DNA from 2 places in the Streptomyces sp. NPDC002643 genome. Region 2 is predicted to be linked to the other one. Evidence: predicted binding sites of a transcription regulator. Region 2 holds the regulator's gene; the other holds the start of a gene.
What was found. The regulator HspR, encoded in region 2, represses chaperone genes until heat shock. The targets are predictions, from matches to a motif close to TTGAGNNNNNNNNNCTCAA.
Positions count from the first base shown of each region.

Region 1: a site for HspR is predicted at 2,843-2,861, ahead of dnaK (molecular chaperone DnaK). Genes of this name have one in related genera too.

Region 1 covers NZ_JBSFVY010000037.1:27,593-38,000, forward strand. Annotated here, with positions in the region: gene ACWD4G_RS37860 (alkaline phosphatase family protein) at 88-2,148, shown strand; gene ACWD4G_RS37865 (OsmC family protein) at 2,262-2,687, shown strand; gene dnaK (molecular chaperone DnaK) at 2,917-4,788, shown strand; gene ACWD4G_RS37875 (helix-turn-helix domain-containing protein) at 4,825-5,688, opposite strand; gene ACWD4G_RS37880 (hypothetical protein) at 5,957-6,373, shown strand; gene ACWD4G_RS37885 (helix-turn-helix domain-containing protein) at 6,381-7,226, opposite strand; gene ACWD4G_RS37890 (ADP-ribosylglycohydrolase family protein) at 7,263-8,330, shown strand; gene ACWD4G_RS37895 (4a-hydroxytetrahydrobiopterin dehydratase) at 8,395-8,700, shown strand; gene ACWD4G_RS37900 (class I SAM-dependent methyltransferase) at 8,705-9,508, shown strand; gene ACWD4G_RS37905 (helix-turn-helix transcriptional regulator) at 9,548-10,408, shown strand, end outside.
Region 2 covers NZ_JBSFVY010000029.1:23,215-33,622, forward strand. Annotated here, with positions in the region: gene ACWD4G_RS34210 (heterodisulfide reductase-related iron-sulfur binding cluster) at 1-2,057, shown strand, start outside; gene ACWD4G_RS34215 (NUDIX domain-containing protein) at 2,127-2,633, opposite strand; gene dnaK (molecular chaperone DnaK) at 2,861-4,717, shown strand; gene grpE (nucleotide exchange factor GrpE) at 4,714-5,388, shown strand; gene dnaJ (molecular chaperone DnaJ) at 5,458-6,636, shown strand; gene ACWD4G_RS34235 (heat shock protein transcriptional repressor HspR) at 6,642-7,088, shown strand; gene ACWD4G_RS34240 (PA14 domain-containing protein) at 7,170-9,599, opposite strand; gene ACWD4G_RS34245 (hypothetical protein) at 9,721-10,272, opposite strand; gene ACWD4G_RS34250 (fibronectin type III domain-containing protein) at 10,372-10,408, opposite strand, start outside.

The sequences.
Region 1 (10,408 bases), on a different contig from region 2:
ACAGGCTGGGCGGAGGATCTGCTGGATGTGAGGGTGGCCGGCGTGAGTCGTGACGGTTGGCGGCGGGTGCTCAGCGGGTTCTGGCGGATGCTTGCCGTGTGGGCGGTGTCCACGCTGACCATGCTCGTGCTCGCGGGGGTGCTGCCCGACTTCCGGCTGCAGTCGGCGACCGGTGAGAGCGCCACCCAGATCGCCGTCACGGCAGCCGCGGGCGCCGGGGCCTTCGGTCTGCTCTCCGCGCTGGTGTGGCCGCTGCTGGTAAGGGCGTTGCTGCTGGTCCCCGCCCTCGTCCTCGGACTGCTGGTCTTCTTCCTCAACGGCTCCCTGCTGCTCCTCGCCCTACGGCTCAACCCCTCCGGCCAGAGCGAGGCCGCCCCCGAGACCGCCGTGGTCGTCGCCGCCGTGATGTCCGCCGTCGCCTCCGCCACCGGCGGCGCCCTCGCCGTACGGGACGACGACGCCTACCGCCGCCGGCTGTACCGGCTGGCCGACCGCCGCCGCAGGCGCGCGGACGGCCGCCCCGGCCCCTGCGGCCCCGGCACCGTCTTCCTCCAACTCGACGGCGTCGGCCATGACGTCCTGGAGGCGGCGACGGAGAAGGGCCTGATGCCGACCCTCGCCACATGGCTCGGCCGCCCGGCCCCCGACTCGGCCCGCCCCCGCCCCACCCACCGGCTCACCCCCTGGCGCACCGACTGGTCCAGCCAGACCGGCGCCAGCCAGCTCGGCATCCTGCACGGCACCAACCACGACATCCCCGCCTTCCGCTGGTACGAGAAGGACAGCCGCGAGGTGATGGTCTGCAACCGTCCCTCCAGCGCCGCCGAACTCCAGCGCCGGGCCATGGCCCGCACCGGCGACGGCGGCCTGCTCACCGTGGACGGCGCCAGCCGAGGCAACCTCTTCAGCGGCGGCGCCGACCAGCTCGCCCTCGTCCTGTCCGTCGCCGCCCGCCGCGACAAGCGGAACCGTTCCCGCGCCGGCTACTTCGCCTACTTCTCCGACCCCGCCAACGCGGTCCGCACCGCCCTGTCCTTCGTCGCCGACGCGCTGCGCGAGATCGGCCAGTCCACCCGCGCCCTCCTCCGCAAACAGCGCCCCCGGGTCGGTCGCGGCGGTCTCTACCCGTTCATCCGGGCCTTCGCGACCGTCGTCGAACGCGATGTCGTCGTCGCCGCGGTGATCGGCGACATGCTCGCCGGGCGTGCCGCCATCTACGCCGACCTCGTGGCGTACGACGAGGTCGCCCACCACTCGGGCCCGCGCAGCCGCGACGCCGAGAAGGTCCTCGAACGCCTCGACCGCTCCCTCGCGTTGATCGCCCAGGTCGCCGAACACGCCCCGCGCGCCTACCGCATCGTGCTGCTCTCCGACCACGGCCAGAGCCCCGGCGAGACCTTCCTCGGCCGCTACGGTCTGACCCTCGGCGCCCTGGTCCGCGCCGGCTGCGGCCTGCCCGTACCCCGCAAGGCCCGGCGCACCCACAGCGGCGCCGAGGCCGGCGCGGCCGTACGCGCCGCCCTGCGCATCCCCGTCGAGGAGCGCGCCGAACAGCACCGCCCGACCCGCCGCTCCGAGCCGATCGTCCTCGCCTCCGGCAACCTCGGCCTGGTCTCCTTCCCGGACGTCCCGCACCGGATGACCCGCGAGGAGATCGACGCCCGCCACCCCGCCCTGCTCACCACCCTCGCCAACCACCCCGGCATCGGCTTCCTCCTCGTACGGAGCGAGGAGCACGGGGGCGTCGTCCTGGGCGCGCACGGCGTCGAGATCCCCATCGACGACCTGACCGACGAACACCCCGGCCCCCTGGCCGACTTCGGCCCCGGCGCCGCCGACGCCGTACGCCGCACCCACACCTTCCCGCACACCGCCGACATCATGGTGAACTCCTGGTACGACCCGAAGGACGGCGAAGTCCTGGCCTTCGAGGAACAGATCGGCTCCCACGGGGGCCTGGGCGGCTGCCAGAGCCGCGCGTTCCTGGTGTCGCCGCTGGCCCTGTCGACCCCGGTCGAGGACGGCGAGGAACTGGCCGGCGCCGAACAGGTACATCGCGTACTGAGGCGCTGGCTGAGGGAATCGAACGGCCCGCAGGTCCCGCTGGGGGCTCACGCCAACAGGGTTGAAAGGGGCGCGGGGCTCTGACATTTGCGGCTCCGCCGCGCGGGAGCGACCAGCCACGAACCAACCGGGGGCCGGAATGTGATCGGATGGGGGCCGACCCCCGTTGGAACGGGACCCCCGCGAAAGGAAGAACCGTGGCTACCACGCGCTCCGCACACACCGTCTGGGAAGGCAACCTGCTTGAGGGCAATGGTGTCGTCCACTTCGACTCCTCCGGCATCGGTGAGCAGCCGGTGTCGTGGCCGTCGCGCGCCGAGCAGGCGAACGGCAAGACCAGCCCGGAGGAGCTGATCGCCGGCGCCCACTCCAGCTGCTTCTCCATGGCCCTCTCGCACGGTCTCGCCGGCGCCGGCACCCCGCCCACCAAGCTCGTCACCTCCGCCGACGTCACCTTCCAGCCGGGTGAGGGCATCACCGGCATCCACCTCACCGTCGAGGGCACCGTGCCCGGCCTCGACGAGGACGGCTTCGTCGCCGCCGCGGAGAACGCCAAGGCGAACTGTCCCGTCAGCCAGGCGCTGAAGGCGGTGCCGATCACGCTTTCGGCCAAGCTGGCGTGACGCTCCGCTGAGGGGGGCGCGATGGCGTCGTGGGTTGACTGCGGCGCCGTCGTGGCTTGTCGCGCAGTTCCCCGCGCCCCTTTGGGGCGCGGGTAGCCTCCGCTCGTCCACCAGTGAGCCCCTGCGCGTCCCCCAGTGCGCGACCGTTCGCCCCGTTGACAACGGACCACTCAAGTTTTGTGCTGGAGGTAGGGACACGGGAGTGGGGCCTCGCTGGAAGGGGACGGCTATGGCACGCGCGGTCGGGATCGATCTCGGGACGACGAACTCTGTGGTGGCCGTACTGGAAGGCGGTGAGCCCACCGTCGTCGCGAACGCGGAGGGTCAGCGGACGACACCCTCGGTGGTGGCCTTCGCCAAGAACAGCGAGGTCCTCGTGGGCGAGGTCGCCAAGCGGCAGGCGGTCACGAACGTCGAGCGCACCGCCCGCTCCGTCAAGCGGCACATGGGCGACGGGGGATGGCGCTTCCCCGAGCAGGGCTCCGTGGACGGTACGCGGTTCCGCGCGCAGGAGCTGTCGGCGAGGGTGCTGCAGAAGCTGAAGCGGGACGCCGAGTCGTACCTCGGCGAGGACGTCACCGACGCCGTGATCACCGTGCCCGCCTACTTCGACGACGCCCAGCGGCAGGCCACCAAGGAGGCCGGGGAGATCGCGGGCCTGAAGGTCCTGCGGATCATCAACGAGCCCACGTCCGCCGCCCTCGCCTACGGACTCGACCGGGGCGAGGAGCAGACCGTGCTGGTCTTCGACCTCGGCGGCGGAACCTTCGACGTCTCGCTCCTGGAGATCGGCGACGGGGTCATCGAGGTCAAGGCCACCAACGGCGACACCCATCTCGGCGGCGACGACTGGGACCAGCGGGTCGTGGAGTACCTGGTCAAACGGTTCAAGGGGAACCACGGCATCGACCTCGGCAACGACAAGATGGCCGTCCAACGGCTGCGTGAGGCCGCCGAGAAGGCCAAGATCGAGCTGTCCAGCTCCTCCGAGACCACCATCAACCTGCCCTACATCACCGCCTCCTCCGAGGGCCCGCTCCACCTGGACGAGAAGCTGACGCGTGCCCAGTTCCAGGAGTTGACCGCCGATCTGCTGGACCGGTGCAGGACGCCGTTCCACCAGGCCGTCAAGGACGCCGGGGTGAAGCTCGCCGCGATCGACCACGTCATTCTCGTCGGCGGCTCGACCCGGATGCCCGCCGTCACCGACCTGGTCAAGGAACTCACCGGCAAGGACCCGCACAAGGGCGTCAACCCCGACGAGGTGGTGGCCGTGGGCGCCGCGCTCCAGGCGGGCGTCATCCGGGGCGATGTGAAGGACGTACTCCTCCTCGACGTCACCCCGCTGTCCCTGGGCATCGAGACCAAGGGCGGCATCATGACGAAGCTCATCGAGCGCAACACGACGATCCCGACGCGCCGTTCGGAGATCTTCACGACCGCCGCCGACAACCAGCCCTCGGTCGGCATCCAGGTGTATCAGGGCGAGCGGGAGATCGCCGCGTACAACAAGAAGCTCGGTGTCTTCGACCTCACCGGACTGCCGCCCTCGCCCCGGGGCGTACCGCAGATCGAGGTGGCCTTCGACATCGACGCGAACGGGATCATGCATGTGTCCGCGAAGGACCTGGCCACCGGCCGTGAGCAGAAGATGACCGTGACCGGCGGCTCCGCGCTCCCCAAGGACGACATCGACCGGATGATGCGGGAGGCCGAGCAGTACGCCGACGAGGACCGGCGCCGCCGGGAGGCCGCCGAGACGCGCAACCAGGCCGAGCAACTCGTGTACCAGACCGAGCGGTTCCTCCGCGAGAACGAGGACCGTGTCCCGGCCGACACCAAGTCGGAGGTCGAGGCCGCCGTGTCCGAACTCAAGGGCCTCCTGGAGAACCCCGAGGACACCGCCGCCCTCCGCGCGGGCACCGAGAAGCTCGCCTCCGTCAGCCAGCGCATGGGCCAGGCCATGTACGCCGGCGCCTCCACCGGTGCGGCCGAGGAACCCCGCCCGGGCCCCGGCTCCACCGACGCCGGTGCCGAAGCCGAGGAAGAGGGCGTCGTGGACGCGGAGATCGTCGACGACGACAAGAACCAGAAGAGCTGAGACCACCGGGTGTGAGAACCTGGCTCGGTCCGGCCGTCAGAACTTGGCGCGATAGCGCCTGATGATCTCCCTGGTCTCCTCGGCGGAGGCCGCGTGCGCCGCCATGTGGTCCAGGACCTCCAGATGCATGGCGACCTCGCGGCGGGAGTCGAGGTAGAGGGCGCCGGTGAGGTACTCCGTGTAGACCATGTCGGGGAGTTCGGGCTCGGCGAAGCGGAAGAGGCCGAAGGGGGCGTAGGTGCCGGGGTGCGGGCCGTTGGAGAATTCGGCGACCTGGAGGATGACGTGGTCCTTCTCGGTGACTTCCAGCAGCCGGTCCATCTGGTCGCGCATGACCTCGGAGTGGATGCTGACCGGACGGAGAAGGGCCGTCTCGTCCATGATCACCCAGAGGTGGGGCGGGTTCTCCCGCGTCAGGAGTTTCTGTCTCGCCATCCGGAGCGAGACATGGCGGTCGATCGCCTCGGGGCCCATCTGGCCGACCGTTCCGGCCTCCATCACCGCGCGGGCGTAGTCCTCGGTCTGCAGCATCCCGGGCACGAAGTGCGGCTCGTACTGCCGGATCAGACTCGCGGCCCCTTCGAGGCTCACATACAGGCTGAACCAGTCCGGCAGGATGTCATGGAAGCGCTGCCACCATCCGGGCTTGTTCGCGTCCTCCGCCAGCTTCACGAACTCCGCGACATCCCGCTCCCCGACACCGTACGTGGTCAGCAGCACCTGAACGTAGGGGATCTTGAGGGCGACATCGGCGGTCTCCATCCGCCGGACCGTCGCCGGGGCGACCCGTAGGACCCGTGCCGCCTCCTCGCGCTTGAGCCCGGCGGCCTCGCGAAGCTCCTGCAACCGCTTCCCGAGCACCACCTGGCCCACGGTGGGCGCGGCCCGCCGCTCACTCACGCCACGCCTCCCCACGCGCCGAAGTCTGCGAACAGTCTGTCATGTTCCGGTGGACATCTCATGGGGGTGGCCGGAACGTTCCGCTCCCACGGCACAGGGTGCCACGACGACCCCACAGAGTACGGGGTGCCATGACCTCCGAGGTAATCGACCGTGCCCGGCCGCGCACGGCAAGGTGAGGGCACCGGGTTCCGGGCCGGCGCACTCCGCCCCGGAACCCGGCTCCCATCCACTGGACTCGTCCGACCTCGACGGAGGGTGATCCGCCATGTCCGCAACCCAGCTCGCCGCTCTCGCCCGGACCACCGACCCCCGGATCATGCTGCGTCGCTTCCTGGCCGTGGACGCCGTGGTCACCGGCGCGAACGGGCTCGCCTATCTCCTCGCCTCCGGCCCGCTCGGCCGGTTCCTCGGCGTCGGCTCCGGCCTGCTGCTCGGGCTCGGCGCCTTCCTCACCGTGTACGCAGCCGCCGTGGGCCTGCTGGCCTCGCGCCGGCGCCCGCCGGTGCCGGCCGTGCACGCCGTGATCGAGGCCAACCTCGCCTGGACGGTGCTCAGCCTCGTCGCCCTCGCGCTCTGGCTGACGCCGAGCACGGCGGGCGCGGTGTGGACGGTGCTCCAGGCGGTCACGGTGGCCGGGTTCGCGGCGGCCCAGTTCATCGCCGTACGAGCGCATCGGGACTGAGCCGGAGTCATGTCATCAGCGAGTGAAGGTACTTGGCCGTCGCCGGGTCGGCCGGGAGCAGGGTCTCGATGGCCAGTTCGGCGACGGTCACGTCCATGGGGGTGTTGAACGTGGAGATGGAGGAGACGAAGGACAGCACCCGGCCGTCGTGCTCGATACGGAGGGGGAGCGCGAAGTACGCGGGCGGCCGGCCGTCGGGTTCGGCCGAGGGGTCCTCGTCCGGTCGGCCCGGCGGCAGCGGATACGCCGCGACCTCCTCGTACAGCGCGCGCAGCCGTGCCGAGCGGCGGAGGGCGATCTGGCGTTCCATCTGCTGGAGGAGATGCCCGCGCCAGGCACGGAGGTTGCGGATGCGGGGCGCCAGGCCCTCCGGGTGGAGCGTCAGACGTATCGCGTTCAGGGGTGGGGAGAGGAGGAACGCCGGGAGGTCGCCGAGGAGGAGGGCGATGCCCTGGTTGGCGGCGAGGACGTCGTACGCGGCGTCCACGACCAGCGCCGGGTAGGGCTCGTAGCCCTGGATGAGGCGTTCCATGCCCTCGCGGAGGGTGGCGAGCGCCGGGTCGTCGAGCGGGGTCTGGGGGTAGTGCGGGGCATAACCCGCCGCCAGGAGCAGGGCGTTGCGCTCGCGGACGGGGATGTCGAGGTGGTCGGCGAGGCGGAGGACCATCTCCTCGCTGGGGCGGGCGCGGCCCGTCTCGACGAAGCTGATGTGCCGGGCCGAGGAGCCCGCGCGCAGCGCCAACTCCAGCTGGCTGAACCGTCGTTCCTCGCGCCAGGCCCGCAGCAGCGGACCCACGCCCCGGTCGGGAGGGGTGGTGGGACGGCCTGCGGCGGTGGACGGGACAATGGTCATACGTCGAACGTAGCCGAGGCGATCGAGGAGTGGCGCGTGTACAACCCGTGGAACCCGTCCTGGGAGGCGACGGCCGTCTACCGGGCCCGGGTACGAGGGTGTCTGCTGGGCGGGGCGGTCGGGGACGCCCTCGGCTATCCCATCGAATTCGCCTCGCTCGACCAGATCCGCGCCCGGTACGGAGGCACCGGGGTGACCGGGCTCGTGCCGGACGCGGACGGCGTGGTGGGGCGGGTCAGCGATGACACCCAGATGACCCTGTTCACGGTCGAGGGGCTGCGGCAGTCGCATGAGCGGGCGCGGCTCAAGGGCGATGACGGCGACTGGGTGGAGCTGGTCCGTGAGGCGTACGGCCGCTGGCTGGACACCCAGCGGCAGTCCGGCCCCGACCCCCGGGCGACCTCCGGTCTCGCCGCCCAGCCCTGGCTGTACGCCCGCCGCGCCCCCGGCAACGCCTGTCTCTCCGGTCTCGCCCAGGTCCACCACCCCGACCCGGCGGTCCCCCTCGGCGGGCCCGGCCCGGTCAATCCGAACTCCAAGGGCTGCGGCACCGTCATGCGGGCGGCGCCCTTCGGGCTGGCCCGCGTACCGGCCGAGACCGCGTTCGACATGGCCGCGCGGTGCTCCCAGATGACCCACGGGCACCCCACCGGGTACTACGCCGCAGGGGCGCTCGCCGCGATGGTGTCGTTCCTGATGGCCGACGAGTCCCTCGAAGGCGCCGTGCTCCGCGCCATGCGGCTGCTCGCCCGCCACCCCGGCCACGAGGAGACGACGGCCGCCCTCACCCGCGCCCTCGACCTCGCCGCCCAGGGCGCCCCGACCGCCGAGAAGCTCGCATCCCTCGGCGCCGGCTGGGTCGCCGAGGAGGCCCTGGCGATGGGCGTCTACTGCGCCCTCGCCACGCCCGGCGTCACCGACGCCCTCCTCCTCGCCGTCAACCACTCCGGCGACAGCGACTCCACCGGCGCCATCTGCGGCAACCTCCTCGGCACCCACCACGGCGACCACGGCCTGCCCCACGACTGGCTCACCACGACGGAGGGCCGCGCCGAGATCACCCTCCTGGCGGACGACTTCGCGACGGAGAGCGTACGGATCTGAGAGGGCGGTGGCAGGCTGGGAAGGAAAGCGTGTTCGCAGGGGTTGTCGCGGGAGGAGTGGGCGCATGGCTGTCGAACCCTTGGCGCAGAAGGAGATCGAGGAGCGGCTCGCGGAGTTGCCCGGCTGGGCGCTGGACAGCGGTCGGCTCGCTCGCTCGTACCGGCTGGCCTCGCACTTCGCGGCCGTCGCCATGGTCGTGCACATCGCCCACACCCAGGAGGAGCTGAACCACCACTCCGACCTCACCCTGGGCTACAACACGGTCTCCCTGACCATCAGCACCCACGACGCCGGCGGCGCCGTCACCGACAAGGACTTCGAGCTGGCCCGCAGGGTGGAGGCGCTCGCCCCCGGCCACGGGGCGAGCTGATCCGGTGCTGGACTACGACAAGGAGGCGAGCGACTACGACGCCCTGCGGGGCGGCGAGCCCCGCGCCGAGTCCGCCGCGCACGCCGTACTCGGCCTCCTCCCCGAAGGCACCCGCACTCTCCTCGACGTGGCCTGCGGCACCGGCATCGTCACCCGGCGTCTCGCGGCCGGACGCGCCGGAATGCGGGTGACCGGCGTCGACCTGACGTACGGCATGGCGAGCCGCGCGGCCGTGCGGCTGCCCGGCGCGGTGGTGCTGGCCGACAGCCGTCGACTGCCGTTCAGGGACGGGGAGTTCGACGCGGTCAGCAGTGTCTGGCTGCTGCATCTGCTGGCCGGTCCAAAGGACGTCCGTGCCGTGATCGGCGAGTGCGCGCGCGTGCTGCGGCCCGGTGGCGTGTATGTCACCACCGTCGACAAGGCCGCCGCGCACAACGTCGGCAGCGACATCGACGCCGTCCTCGCGCCGCGCCCCAGGGTCCCGGCGACGGACACCGCCGTCGACGTCGAGAAGTACGCCACCGAGCACGGCCTGGAAGCGGCCGGGCAGGCCACGTTCACGGGCCGGGGGCAGGGCCGCAGCCCGCGCCGCACCCTCACCGATCTGCGGCGCGGCTGGTTCATGACCATCCCTCCCGGTGATCCGCTCGCCGACGACTTCGCCGTGCGTCTCGCCGCCCTCCCCGACCAGGACCGGGACCGCCCGGACCCGACGTTCAGCCTGCGCGCGTTCCGGAAGCCTCTGGTGCCTTCGGTGCCTTCGGTGCCTCCAGCGCCGCCGGTGCCGCCGGTGCCTCCGGCCGGGTGAGGCGCGTCGGGCGGTCGGTCGCCCTGCCACGCTGTTCGCATGAAATCCGCCCGCCTGCTCTCGATGCTGCTCCTCCTCCAGACCCGTGGCCGGATGACCGCCGCCCAGCTCGCCGGGGAGCTGGAGGTGTCGGTGCGGACGGTGTACCGGGACATCGAGGCCCTGCACGCCGCCGGTGTCCCGCTGTACGGGGACGCCGGGCGCGCGGGCGGTTATCGGCTGCTCGACGGATATCGCACCCGGCTCACCGGGTTGAACCCGGCGGAGGCCCAGGCCCTGTTCCTCGCCGGTGCGCCCGGTCCGGCGGCGGAGCTGGGCCTCGGACCGGTCCTGGCCGCCGCCCAGTTGAAGGTGCGTGCCGCGCTCCCGGCCGAGTTGCGCGACCACGCCGACCGGGTCGCCGGGCGCTTCCACCTCGACGCCCCCGGCTGGTACACGGACGCCGACCCCGTCCCGTTCCTGCCCGCCGTCGCCGACGCGGTCTGGCACAGCCGGGTCCTGCGCGTCCTGTACCGCCGCTGGGCCGAACCCACCGACGTACGCCGCCGTCTCGAACCGTACGGTCTCGTCCTCAAGGCCGGCCGCTGGTACGTCGTCGCCGGGCCGGGGCCCCGTACCTACCGGGTCGACCAGATCCTCGACGTGCTTCAACCGGACGATGGGGAAGGTGAGGACGAGAAGGGTGAGGACGGGGAAGGTGAGTTCGTCCGGCCCGAGGGCTTCGACCTCGCCGCCCACTGGGCCTCGTACCAGCGTGACTTCCAGGACCGGTTGTACCGTGCCGAGGCCGTCGTACGGATCGCTCCGGGGACGCCGCTCGCCGGGCCGCAGCAGCGGGCCGTGGCCGCCAACGGGCGTACGGGGGAGGGAGGTTGGACCGTCGCGACCGTACCCATCGAG
Region 2 (10,408 bases):
AGGCGTTCGGGCAGCTCTTCCAGGCCGACTGGACCCTGCCGGTCATCGGCGGGTTCCTGCCGTTCGAGATGTACATCGAGTTCATCGGCGTGATGACGATCCTGGGCATCGCCGTGCTCATGGTCATCCGGCTGCTGAGCCTGCCCTCGCGGGCCGGCCGCAAGTCCCGCTTCGCGGGCTCCAAGTCCGGTCAGGCGTACTTCGTCGAGTACGTCATCCTCACCATCGGCCTCGCGATCTACGTGCTGCGCGGCCTGGAGGGCGCGATCCACCACGTGGAGCACTACGAGGCCGCGTACTTCGCCTCGTACCCGCTGGTCCTGGCCTTCAAGGGGCTGAGCGTCCCCACTCTCCAGACCCTGGTCTACTTCACCGCGATGGTGAAGATCAGCACCTCGTTCATCTGGATGATCGTCGTCTCGCTCAACACCAACATGGGTGTGGCCTGGCACCGCTTCCTGGCCTTCCCGAACATCTGGTTCAAGCGCGACGCCACCGGTGGGACCGCCCTCGGCGCGCTCCAGCCCATGACCTCCGGCGGCAAGCCGATCGACTTCACCGACCCCGGTGACGACGACGTCTTCGGTGTCTCCCAGGTCGAGCAGTTCTCCTGGAAGGGCCTGCTGGACTTCTCCACCTGCACCGAGTGCGGTCGCTGCCAGTCGCAGTGCCCCGCCTGGAACACGGGCAAGCCGCTCTCCCCGAAGCTGCTGATCATGTCCCTGCGGGACCACGCGCACGCCAAGGCGCCCTATCTGCTCGCGGGTGGCGGCAAGACCATGGAGGGCGAGGAGAAGGCGTCCGAGGAGCAGCTCAAGGACGTCCCCGCGGCCGCCCTCGCGGAGGCCGAGCGTCCGCTGATCGGCACCGTCGAGGCTGCGTCTGACAGCGGCTTCGCCGCGGGCGGCGTCATCGACCCCGACGTCCTGTGGTCCTGCACCACCTGCGGTGCCTGTGTCGAGCAGTGCCCCGTCGACATCGAGCACGTCGACCACATCGTCGACATGCGCCGCTACCAGGTGATGATCGAGTCCGCGTTCCCGTCCGAGGCGGGCACGATGCTCAAGAACCTGGAGAAGAAGGGCAACCCCTGGGGTCTGGCCAAGAAGCAGCGCCTGGAGTGGCTGAAGGAGGTCGAGTTCGAGGTCCCGGTCGTCGGCAAGGACATCGAGGACCTGACCGAGGTCGAGTACCTGTACTGGGTCGGCTGCGCGGGCGCGCTGGAAGACCGCGCGAAGAAGACGACGAAGGCCTTCGCGGAACTCCTCCATATGGCGGGCGTCAAGTTCGCGATCATGGGCGGCGACGAGAAGTGCACCGGTGACTCCGCCCGCCGCCTCGGCAACGAGCCCCTCTTCCAGGAACTCGGCATGGAGAACGTCATGGCGCTGAACATGGCGTTCGGCGAGGAGATGGACGACGACGGCAAGGTGACGGAGGAGTCCCGCAAGCCCAAGTCGGCCAAGAAGATCGTCGCCACCTGCCCGCACTGCCTCAACACCATCGGCAACGAGTACCCGCAGCTCGGCGGCGACTACGAGGTCATCCATCACACCCAGCTGCTCCAGCACCTGGTGGACGAGGGCAAGCTGATCCCGGTGACCCCGGTCGAGGGCATCATCACCTACCACGACCCCTGCTATCTGGGCCGCCACAACAAGATCTACACGCCCCCGCGCGAGATCATGACCGCCGTCCCCGGCCTGCGCCAGCAGGAGATGCACCGCCACAAGGAGCGCGGCTTCTGCTGTGGTGCCGGTGGTGCGCGGATGTGGATGGAGGAGCGGATCGGCAAGCGCATCAACGATGAGCGCGTCGACGAGGCCCTCTCCGTCAACCCGGACATCGTCTCCACCGCCTGCCCGTTCTGCCTGGTCATGCTCACGGACTCCGTGAACGGCAAGAAGAACGAGGGCAAGGCCAAGGAGTCCATCCAGGTCGTCGACGTCGCCCAGCTGCTGCTGGAGTCCGTCAAGACCCCGGTCCCCGACGAGGACGAGCCCCCGGCGGGCGAGTCCGAGACGGAGAACGAGCCGGAGCCGGCCCCGGTGAAGTAACCGCACCCGCCCCGCAAGCCCACCACCGACGCCCCCGCGCTCGCCCCCCGAGCCCGGGGGCGCCGCCGTTCACCGCGCCCGGCACAGGTATCGCTCGTACGCCTCCCGGGCGTCCGGGACGAACTCCGGATGCCGTACGAGATCGCCCAGCCCGGCTTCCGTCACCCAGTCGTGCCAGGCGATCTCCGAGGGGTCGGGCCGTATCGCCTCCGCCTCCGCGACGACGACTTCGTGCAGCCCCAGCCAGTACGGGCTGATCGCCCCCGCGCACCGGAACTTGAGCACGAACCGGGGGTGCCCGCGAACCCCCAGCTCCTCCGCCAGCTCCCGGGCGGCGGCCTCCTCGTACGACTCGCCCACGTCCGTGGCACCGCCGACCATCCAGTTGAACTGCCCCGGGAAGCGCGACATATCGGCGGCGCGGCGATGGACGAGGAACCGCCCGGCCGTGTCCCGGCACACGACCGTCGCTATCCGGTGCAGCCAGCCATGCCGGATCGCATCCCTCCTGTCGACGACGCCCACCACGCCGTCTCCCTCGTCGACCCGCTCGACCGGCTCCCGCAGTTCACCCATGCGCCAACGGTGACAGGAGGCACTGACAATCGGGGCCGAGCGGTCGCGCCGACGCGGGTCAGCGTGCTGCTGGGGCCTCGTCAGGTGTCTCGTCGTCCCAGTTCAGAGGGGTCATGCGGATAAGTAGCAGATAAAAGTTGAGCCCCCTCGACTCAGCTCTGTTGACCCAAATCCAAGGGTCGTGCACACTTGAGTCCGTTCCACTCAAGTCAGCTGGAGGAATTGACATGGCACGTGCGGTCGGCATCGACCTGGGCACGACTAACTCCGTCGTCAGCGTTCTGGAGGGCGGCGAGCCCACCGTCATCACCAACGCCGAGGGCGCCAGGACCACGCCGTCCGTCGTCGCCTTCGCCAAGAACGGTGAGGTGCTCGTCGGCGAGGTCGCCAAGCGCCAGGCGGTCACCAACGTGGACCGGACCATCCGGTCCGTCAAGCGTCACATGGGTACGGACTGGAAGATCGAGCTGGACGGCAAGCCGTTCAACCCGCAGCAGATCTCCGCGTTCATCCTGCAGAAGCTGAAGCGGGACGCGGAGGCCTACCTCGGCGAGAAGGTGACCGACGCGGTCATCACCGTCCCGGCGTACTTCAACGACTCCGAGCGGCAGGCGACGAAGGAAGCCGGTGAGATCGCCGGTCTCAACGTCCTGCGCATCGTCAACGAGCCCACCGCCGCCGCCCTGGCGTACGGCCTCGACAAGGACGACCAGACCATCCTCGTCTTCGACCTCGGTGGCGGCACCTTCGACGTGTCCCTCCTGGAGATCGGCGACGGCGTCGTCGAGGTGAAGGCCACCAACGGTGACAACCACCTCGGTGGTGACGACTGGGACCAGCGCGTCGTCGACTACCTGGTGCAGCAGTTCCGCGCCGGCCACGGCGTGGACCTCGCCAAGGACAAGATGGCGCTCCAGCGGCTCCGCGAGGCCGCCGAGAAGGCCAAGATCGAGCTGTCCTCGTCCACCGAGACCTCGATCAACCTGCCCTACATCACCGCCTCCGCCGAGGGCCCCCTGCACCTCGACGAGAAGCTCACCCGCGCCCAGTTCCAGCAGCTGACGGCCGACCTGCTGGAGCGCTGCAAGACGCCGTTCCACAACGTCATCAAGGACGCCGGGATCGCCCTCTCCGAGATCGACCACGTCGTTCTCGTCGGTGGATCGACGCGTATGCCGGCCGTCGCCGAGCTGGTCAAGGAGCTGACCGGTGGCAAGGAGGCCAACAAGGGTGTGAACCCGGACGAGGTCGTCGCCATCGGCGCCTCGCTCCAGGCCGGTGTGCTGAAGGGTGAGGTCAAGGACGTCCTGCTCCTCGACGTGACCCCGCTGTCCCTCGGTATCGAGACCAAGGGCGGCATCATGACCAAGCTCATCGAGCGGAACACGACGATCCCGACCAAGCGGTCCGAGATCTTCACCACCGCCGAGGACAACCAGCCGTCCGTGCAGATCCAGGTCTACCAGGGCGAGCGCGAGATCGCGGCGTACAACAAGAAGCTCGGGATGTTCGAGCTGACCGGTCTGCCGCCGGCGCCCCGCGGTGTCCCGCAGATCGAGGTGTCCTTCGACATCGACGCCAACGGCATCATGCACGTGACCGCGAAGGACCTGGGCACGGGCAAGGAGCAGAAGATGACCGTCACCGGCGGCTCCTCGCTGCCGAAGGACGAGGTCGACCGGATGCGCCAGGAGGCCGAGCAGTACGCGGAGGAGGACCAGAAGCGTCGCGAGGCCGCCGAGACCCGCAACCAGGGCGAGCAGCTCGTCTACCAGACCGAGAAGTTCCTCAAGGACAACGAGGACAAGGTCCCCGGTGACATCAAGACCGAGGTCGAGGCCGCCGTCGAGGAGCTGAAGGGCACCCTCAAGGGCGAGGACACCACCGAGATCCGCACCGCCACCGAGAAGGTCGCGGCCGTCTCGCAGAAGCTCGGCCAGGCCCTGTACGCCGACGCCCAGGCCGCGCAGGCCGCAGGCGGTCCGGAGGGCGCCGCCGGCGGTGGGGCCAAGGCCGCCGACGACGACGTCGTGGACGCCGAGATCGTCGACGAGGACCGTGACCGCAAGGACGGTGCCGCGTGACGGAGGAGACCCCGGGCTTCGACGAGCAGCAGCCGCAAGGTCAGCCGCAGCAGCCCGACGTCCCCTCCGGCTCCGAGGACGCCGAGCCGAAGGCCGCCCCCCAGGAGGGGGCGGCCCCGGCCGGGGACACGGCGGCGACGGCCCAGGTGGCCGGGCTGACGGCACAGCTGGACCAGGTGCGTACGGCGCTCGGTGAGCGCACGGCGGACCTCCAGCGGCTCCAGGCCGAGTACCAGAACTACCGCCGCCGGGTCGAGCGCGACCGGATCACGGTCCGGGAGATCGCCATCGCGAACCTCCTGACCGAGCTCCTGCCCGTCCTCGACGACGTCGGCCGGGCGCGGGAGCACGGCGAACTCGTCGGCGGCTTCAAGTCGGTCGCCGAATCGCTGGAGACCGTCGCCGCCAAGATGGGCCTGCAGCAGTTCGGCAAGGAGGGCGAGCCCTTCGACCCGACCATCCACGAGGCCCTGATGCACAGTTACGCGCCGGACGTCACGGAGACCACGTGCGTGGCGATCCTCCAGCCGGGGTATCGCATCGGCGAACGCACCATCCGCCCCGCGCGGGTGGCCGTCGCCGAACCCCAGCCGGGGGCGCAGACCGTGAAGGCCGACGAGGGCACCGAGGCGGCCGACGACAAGGAGAGCGGTGGCCCGGAGGAGGGCTGACGCCGACGCCGCGCACGGCAGGCACGGCGAGGTCGCTAAGCGGAACACCGGAAAGGGGGTACGTCGAGGATGAGCACCAAGGACTTCATCGAGAAGGACTACTACAAGGTCCTCGGCGTCCCCAAGGACGCCACCGAGGCCGAGATCAAGAAGGCGTACCGCAAGCTCGCCCGCGAGTTCCACCCGGACGCCAACAAGGGCAACGCCAAGGCGGAGGAGCGCTTCAAGGAGATCTCCGAGGCGAACGACATCCTCGGCGACCCCAAGAAGCGCAAGGAGTACGACGACGCCCGCGCCCTCTTCGGCAACGGCGGCTTCCGCCCCGGGCCCGGAGGCGCGGGCGGCTCCTTCAACTTCGACCTGGGCGACCTCTTCGGAGGCGGGCCCCAGGGCGGCCAGGGACAGGGCGGCTTCGGCGGCGGCCTCGGCGATGTCTTCGGCGGCCTGTTCAACCGGGGCAGCTCCGGTACGACGCGGGTGCAGCCGAGGCGCGGCCAGGACATCGAGTCCGAGGTCACCCTCAGCTTCACCGAGGCCATCGAGGGCGCGACCGTACCGCTGCGGATGTCCTCGCAGTCCCCGTGCAAGGCATGTTCCGGCACCGGCGACGCCAACGGCACCCCCCGGGTGTGCCCGACGTGCGTCGGCACCGGCCAGGTCGCGCGGGGCTCCGGCGGCGGCTTCTCACTGACCGACCCCTGCCCCGACTGCAAGGGCCGGGGCCTGATCGCCGAGAACCCCTGCGACATCTGCAAGGGCTCCGGCCGCGCCAAGTCCTCGCGCACCATGCAGGTCCGTATCCCGGCCGGCGTCTCCGACGGGCAGCGCATCCGGCTGCGCGGCAAGGGCGCCCCCGGCGAGCGGGGCGGCCCGTCCGGCGATCTGTACGTCGTCGTGCATGTCGACCCGCACCCCGTGTTCGGCCGCAAGGACGACAACCTCACGGTGACCGTACCGGTGACGTTCACCGAGGCCGCGCTCGGCGGGGAGGTCAGGGTCCCCACCCTGGGCGGCCCCCCGGTCACCCTGAAACTGCCCCCGGGCACCCCCAACGGCCGTACGATGCGGGCCCGGGGCAAGGGCGCCTTCCGCAAGGACGGCACCCGAGGGGATCTGCTGATCACGGTCGAGGTGAGTGTCCCGAAGGACCTGTCGGGGAAGGCTCGTGACGCGCTTGAGGCGTATCGCGAGGCGACCGCCGGCGAGGACCCGCGGGCGGAGCTGTTCCAGGCCGCGAAGGGAGCATGAGTGTGATGGACGGCCGCCGGAGAAACCCCTACGAGCTGACGGAAGAGACACCGGTGTACGTCATCTCGGTGGCCGCCCAGCTCTCCGGTCTGCATCCGCAGACCCTGCGTCAGTACGACCGTCTCGGCCTGGTCTCCCCCGACCGCACCGCCGGGCGCGGCCGCCGCTACTCGGCCCGCGACATCGAACTGCTCCGCCAGGTGCAGGCGTTGTCGCAGGACGAGGGCATCAACCTGGCCGGCATCAAGCGCATCATCGAGCTGGAGAACCAGGTCGCCGCGCTCCAGGCGAGGGTCGCCGAGATGGAGGCCGCGCTGGACGGCGCCGCCGCGGCGATGCGGCAGCGCGAGGCCGCCGTCCACGCCTCGTACCGCCGCGATCTGGTGCCGTACCAGGATGTGCAGCAGACCAGCGCGTTGGTGGTGTGGCGGCCGAAGAAGGCCAAGGACTGAGCGGAACGAGCAAAGGGAAGGGGCCCGGAGGTTCTGATGAACCTCCGGGCCCCTCCTTCATGCGGTCGTGCGCTCAACCGGTCACAGCCAGGAGTCCCAGATGCCGTAGGCCTCCTGCTCCACGACCTCCTCCTTGCCGGTGGGGTCGATGTAGACGGCCCGGTAGTAGTACAGGCCGAGGCGGTCCTGGTTCACCGTTGTGTCCATGTGGAACCGCGGGTCGTCGACCTTGCCCGTGGCGAACGTGGTCCAGGCGGCGGTGGCCGGGTCCCAGCGCTCCCAGCGGTAGTCCGTGTAGTCGCCGCACGGCATGTCGTAGATCGTCACGCCGCAGCGGACGTACAGCTCGGGGTACTGGTCCTCGATGATCCCGGTACCGGTCCAGCCCGGCGGCAGGGTGTCGGGCAGGGTGACGGCGACCTCGGCGTGGTGGAAGGTCTCGGGACCTTCGTCCAGGTACGTGCGGTCGGTCGCGGCCACGCGGTAGACGTGTTCCTTGCCGTCGGGCAGCGTCGGACAGAGGATCTCGGTGTCGGCGAGGGAGTCACCGCCCCAGCAGTTCTGCTTCCACACCGTCTCCCCGGTCTCCGGGTCGGTGGTGCCCTGCCAGACGTAGTAGGCGATGACGTCGTCGTCGGCCGGCGGGGTCCAGGTGAGCCGGACGCCCAGCGGGATGGTCTCGGCGCTCAGGTCGGTGACCGCGGCGGGGCGCTGGGTGTCGTCGGTGGTCCCGGTGATCGGCTCGCTCGGCTGCGAGCGGTGCCCGAACCGGTCGACGACGACGATCCGGTACTCGTACGTCGTCTCGGAGGCGCCGGTGCCGTCCAGACAGTGCGAGTGGATGACCTGGTCGGCCGTCGCGTAGGCGGGGTCGTTCGCGTCCTTGCTGCTGTACGTGTAGCTGTACGGCGCCTCCAGCGGACCCTCGCCGGTGATCTGCGGGGAGCACTGCGTCACGGTCGTGGACTGCCCGGTCGCCGGGTCCGTGCGGACGATCTCGTACGTCGACAGATGGTCCTCGTCGGCGGCCCACGGGTCGGCGCTGCGCCAGGCCAGGTTCACGCCCTTCTGCCAGACCAGCCGGATGTAGGGCTTGTACGGGGCGATCGCCTCGGGCCGGTCCGCCATCGTCAGGGTGACCTCGGCGGGCGCGGAGGCGTTGCCCTTGGCGTCCAGCGCGCGGACCGCGTACCGGTACGTGTCGGCCGGGGCCAGCTTCTGCAGGGGCACCATATCGGTCGCCGTGGTGGTGGCCGTGTCGAGGGCGTTCTGATAGGCGCCGGTGGCGGGGTCGTACTGGAGCACCTCGTACTTGGCGGCGTCCGTGTCCGCCGTCCACTTCAGATGCGGCACGCCACCCTCGTAGGCGATGCGCAGGTCGGCGGGGGCCGCCGGCGGGACCGTGTCCCAGAGGGTGAAGGTCGTGGCGGCGGAGTACGCCGACCAGTTGCCGGCGGCGTCACGGGCACGGCCCCGGTAGGTGGCCTGGCTGCCGTCGGCCGGCTGGCCGGCATCGCAGAACGGGCCCTTCGTGCCCTCGTACACCTGGGTCCACGCACCCGTGGCGGCGTCCTTGCGCTGCGCCTGGTACAGGACGATGTCGGCCTTGTTCTCGGCCGTCGTGATGAGCTGGGGCCCGGCGAGCTTGTCGTCGGTCGCGCAGACGTCCTGGTCGATGAACGGCGCGGCGGGCGGGGTCTTGTCGACGGTCGTGACCGCCAGGTCCGCCGTGCCGCCCGACTCGTTGCCCGCCTTGTCGTACGCCCGCACCTCATAGGTGTAGATCTGACCGGTCGGCGGCGGGGTGTCGGTGTACGAGGTCGATGTCGTCGAGGCCAGCCGGGTCCAGCTGTCGGCGCCCTTGAGCCGGCGGTAGACGCGGTAGCCGGCGAGGTCCATCTCCTTGTTCTTCGCCCAGGTGACCTTGGCCTTGCGGGTGGCTTTGTCGTATGAGACGGCGGCGCCGGTCGGGGTGAGGGGTTTGGTCTTGTCGATGGTGGCTGAAGTGCGGGGTGTGTAGGTGAACTTGACCTTGGCGGAGCCGGTCCAGTTGACGTAGTCGATGCGGAGGGTGTGTTTGCCCTTGGGGATGGTGAGGTTGATGGTCTTGGAGACGGTCGAGGAGACGTTCTTCCAGAGGTTGATCTTGCGGGCGTTGGTGGTGCCCGGGTCGAGGTAGACGCGGATGCCGTCCAGGGCGGAGGCGGAGAGGGTGAAGGGGCCGCCGGAGCCGAAGTCCCTGGTCACCGTCCAGCGGACGCCGAAGTTGTTGCCGGGCAGGCCGGAGGCCGGGGCGCCGGTCCCCCAGTTCTCGTTGACCGCGGAGTCGCAGTCGGTCTTCTTCGGCGTGCCGGAGAAGGTGGTGTTGGCGAAGAACTGCCGTTTGAAGACGGGGGACGCGCAGCTCGTGGCGGCGCTCGCGGGCGCGGCGGTGACGGCCAACAGGCCGCTCGCGGTGCTGAGTGCGACGGCACCGGCGATCGCGGCGCTCGTGGCTCTGGCCGGGTTCATGGGCTCCTCGGACATGGTCGCGGGCGGCCGGGAGAAGGCCGCCGACGATCATGACTCGTGGAGGGGGCGAATGGTTGTACGAGGGCCGGAGGGGGCGGGGCCCTCTCCTGGTCGGAAAGGGTCAGTGGGTCCAGAAGACGAAGTCGGCGGCGCCCTGGGCGGTGAGCAGCCAGGTGGGTTCGGCGCCGGTGCCGTACGCGGTGGCGAGGGCGTAGCCGAAGGCGGCGTCGAGGGGGGCCGGCTCGGCTCCCTCGGCCCACTCGGCCTCGACGCCGCCGTCGCCCTCGGAGATGAAGTCGCCGAGGTGCTCGGTGCCGTCGCGGTACAGTCCGCTGCCCTCCATGGAGTTGGGGACCAGCCGCCAGAAGTGCTCGCCGTGCCGGACGTCGACACGGAACGAACTCCGGGTCAGCCGCCCCTTGGCGGGCTCGATGACGGCGTCGGTGCCGTCGACGGTGACGGTGAGCAGGGAGGCGTCCCGCGTCCCGATCGGGCTGTTCCCATCGTCCTCGCTGCCCTCGGCCCGCCGGATCTCGATCCGGGGGACCCGCTCGCCCACCACCACGACCTCACCCCGTGCGGCGTCCAGCCGGACGGTCAACTCCCCGAAACGCCCATCCTCGACGAGACTCTCGACGACCGGTTCGGCGTGGGGGGCCGGGTCCTTCGGCATGGCGGTGGTCCTTCGCTGGGTGCGTGCGGGGCCGACGGGTGATCGGCATGGGCACCCGGTAGGACGAGCGATACGCGGTACGAGGTTGCCCCGTACCCCTCAACTGCCTTGCGTCACCGCGCCGGTGGGCTCGCTC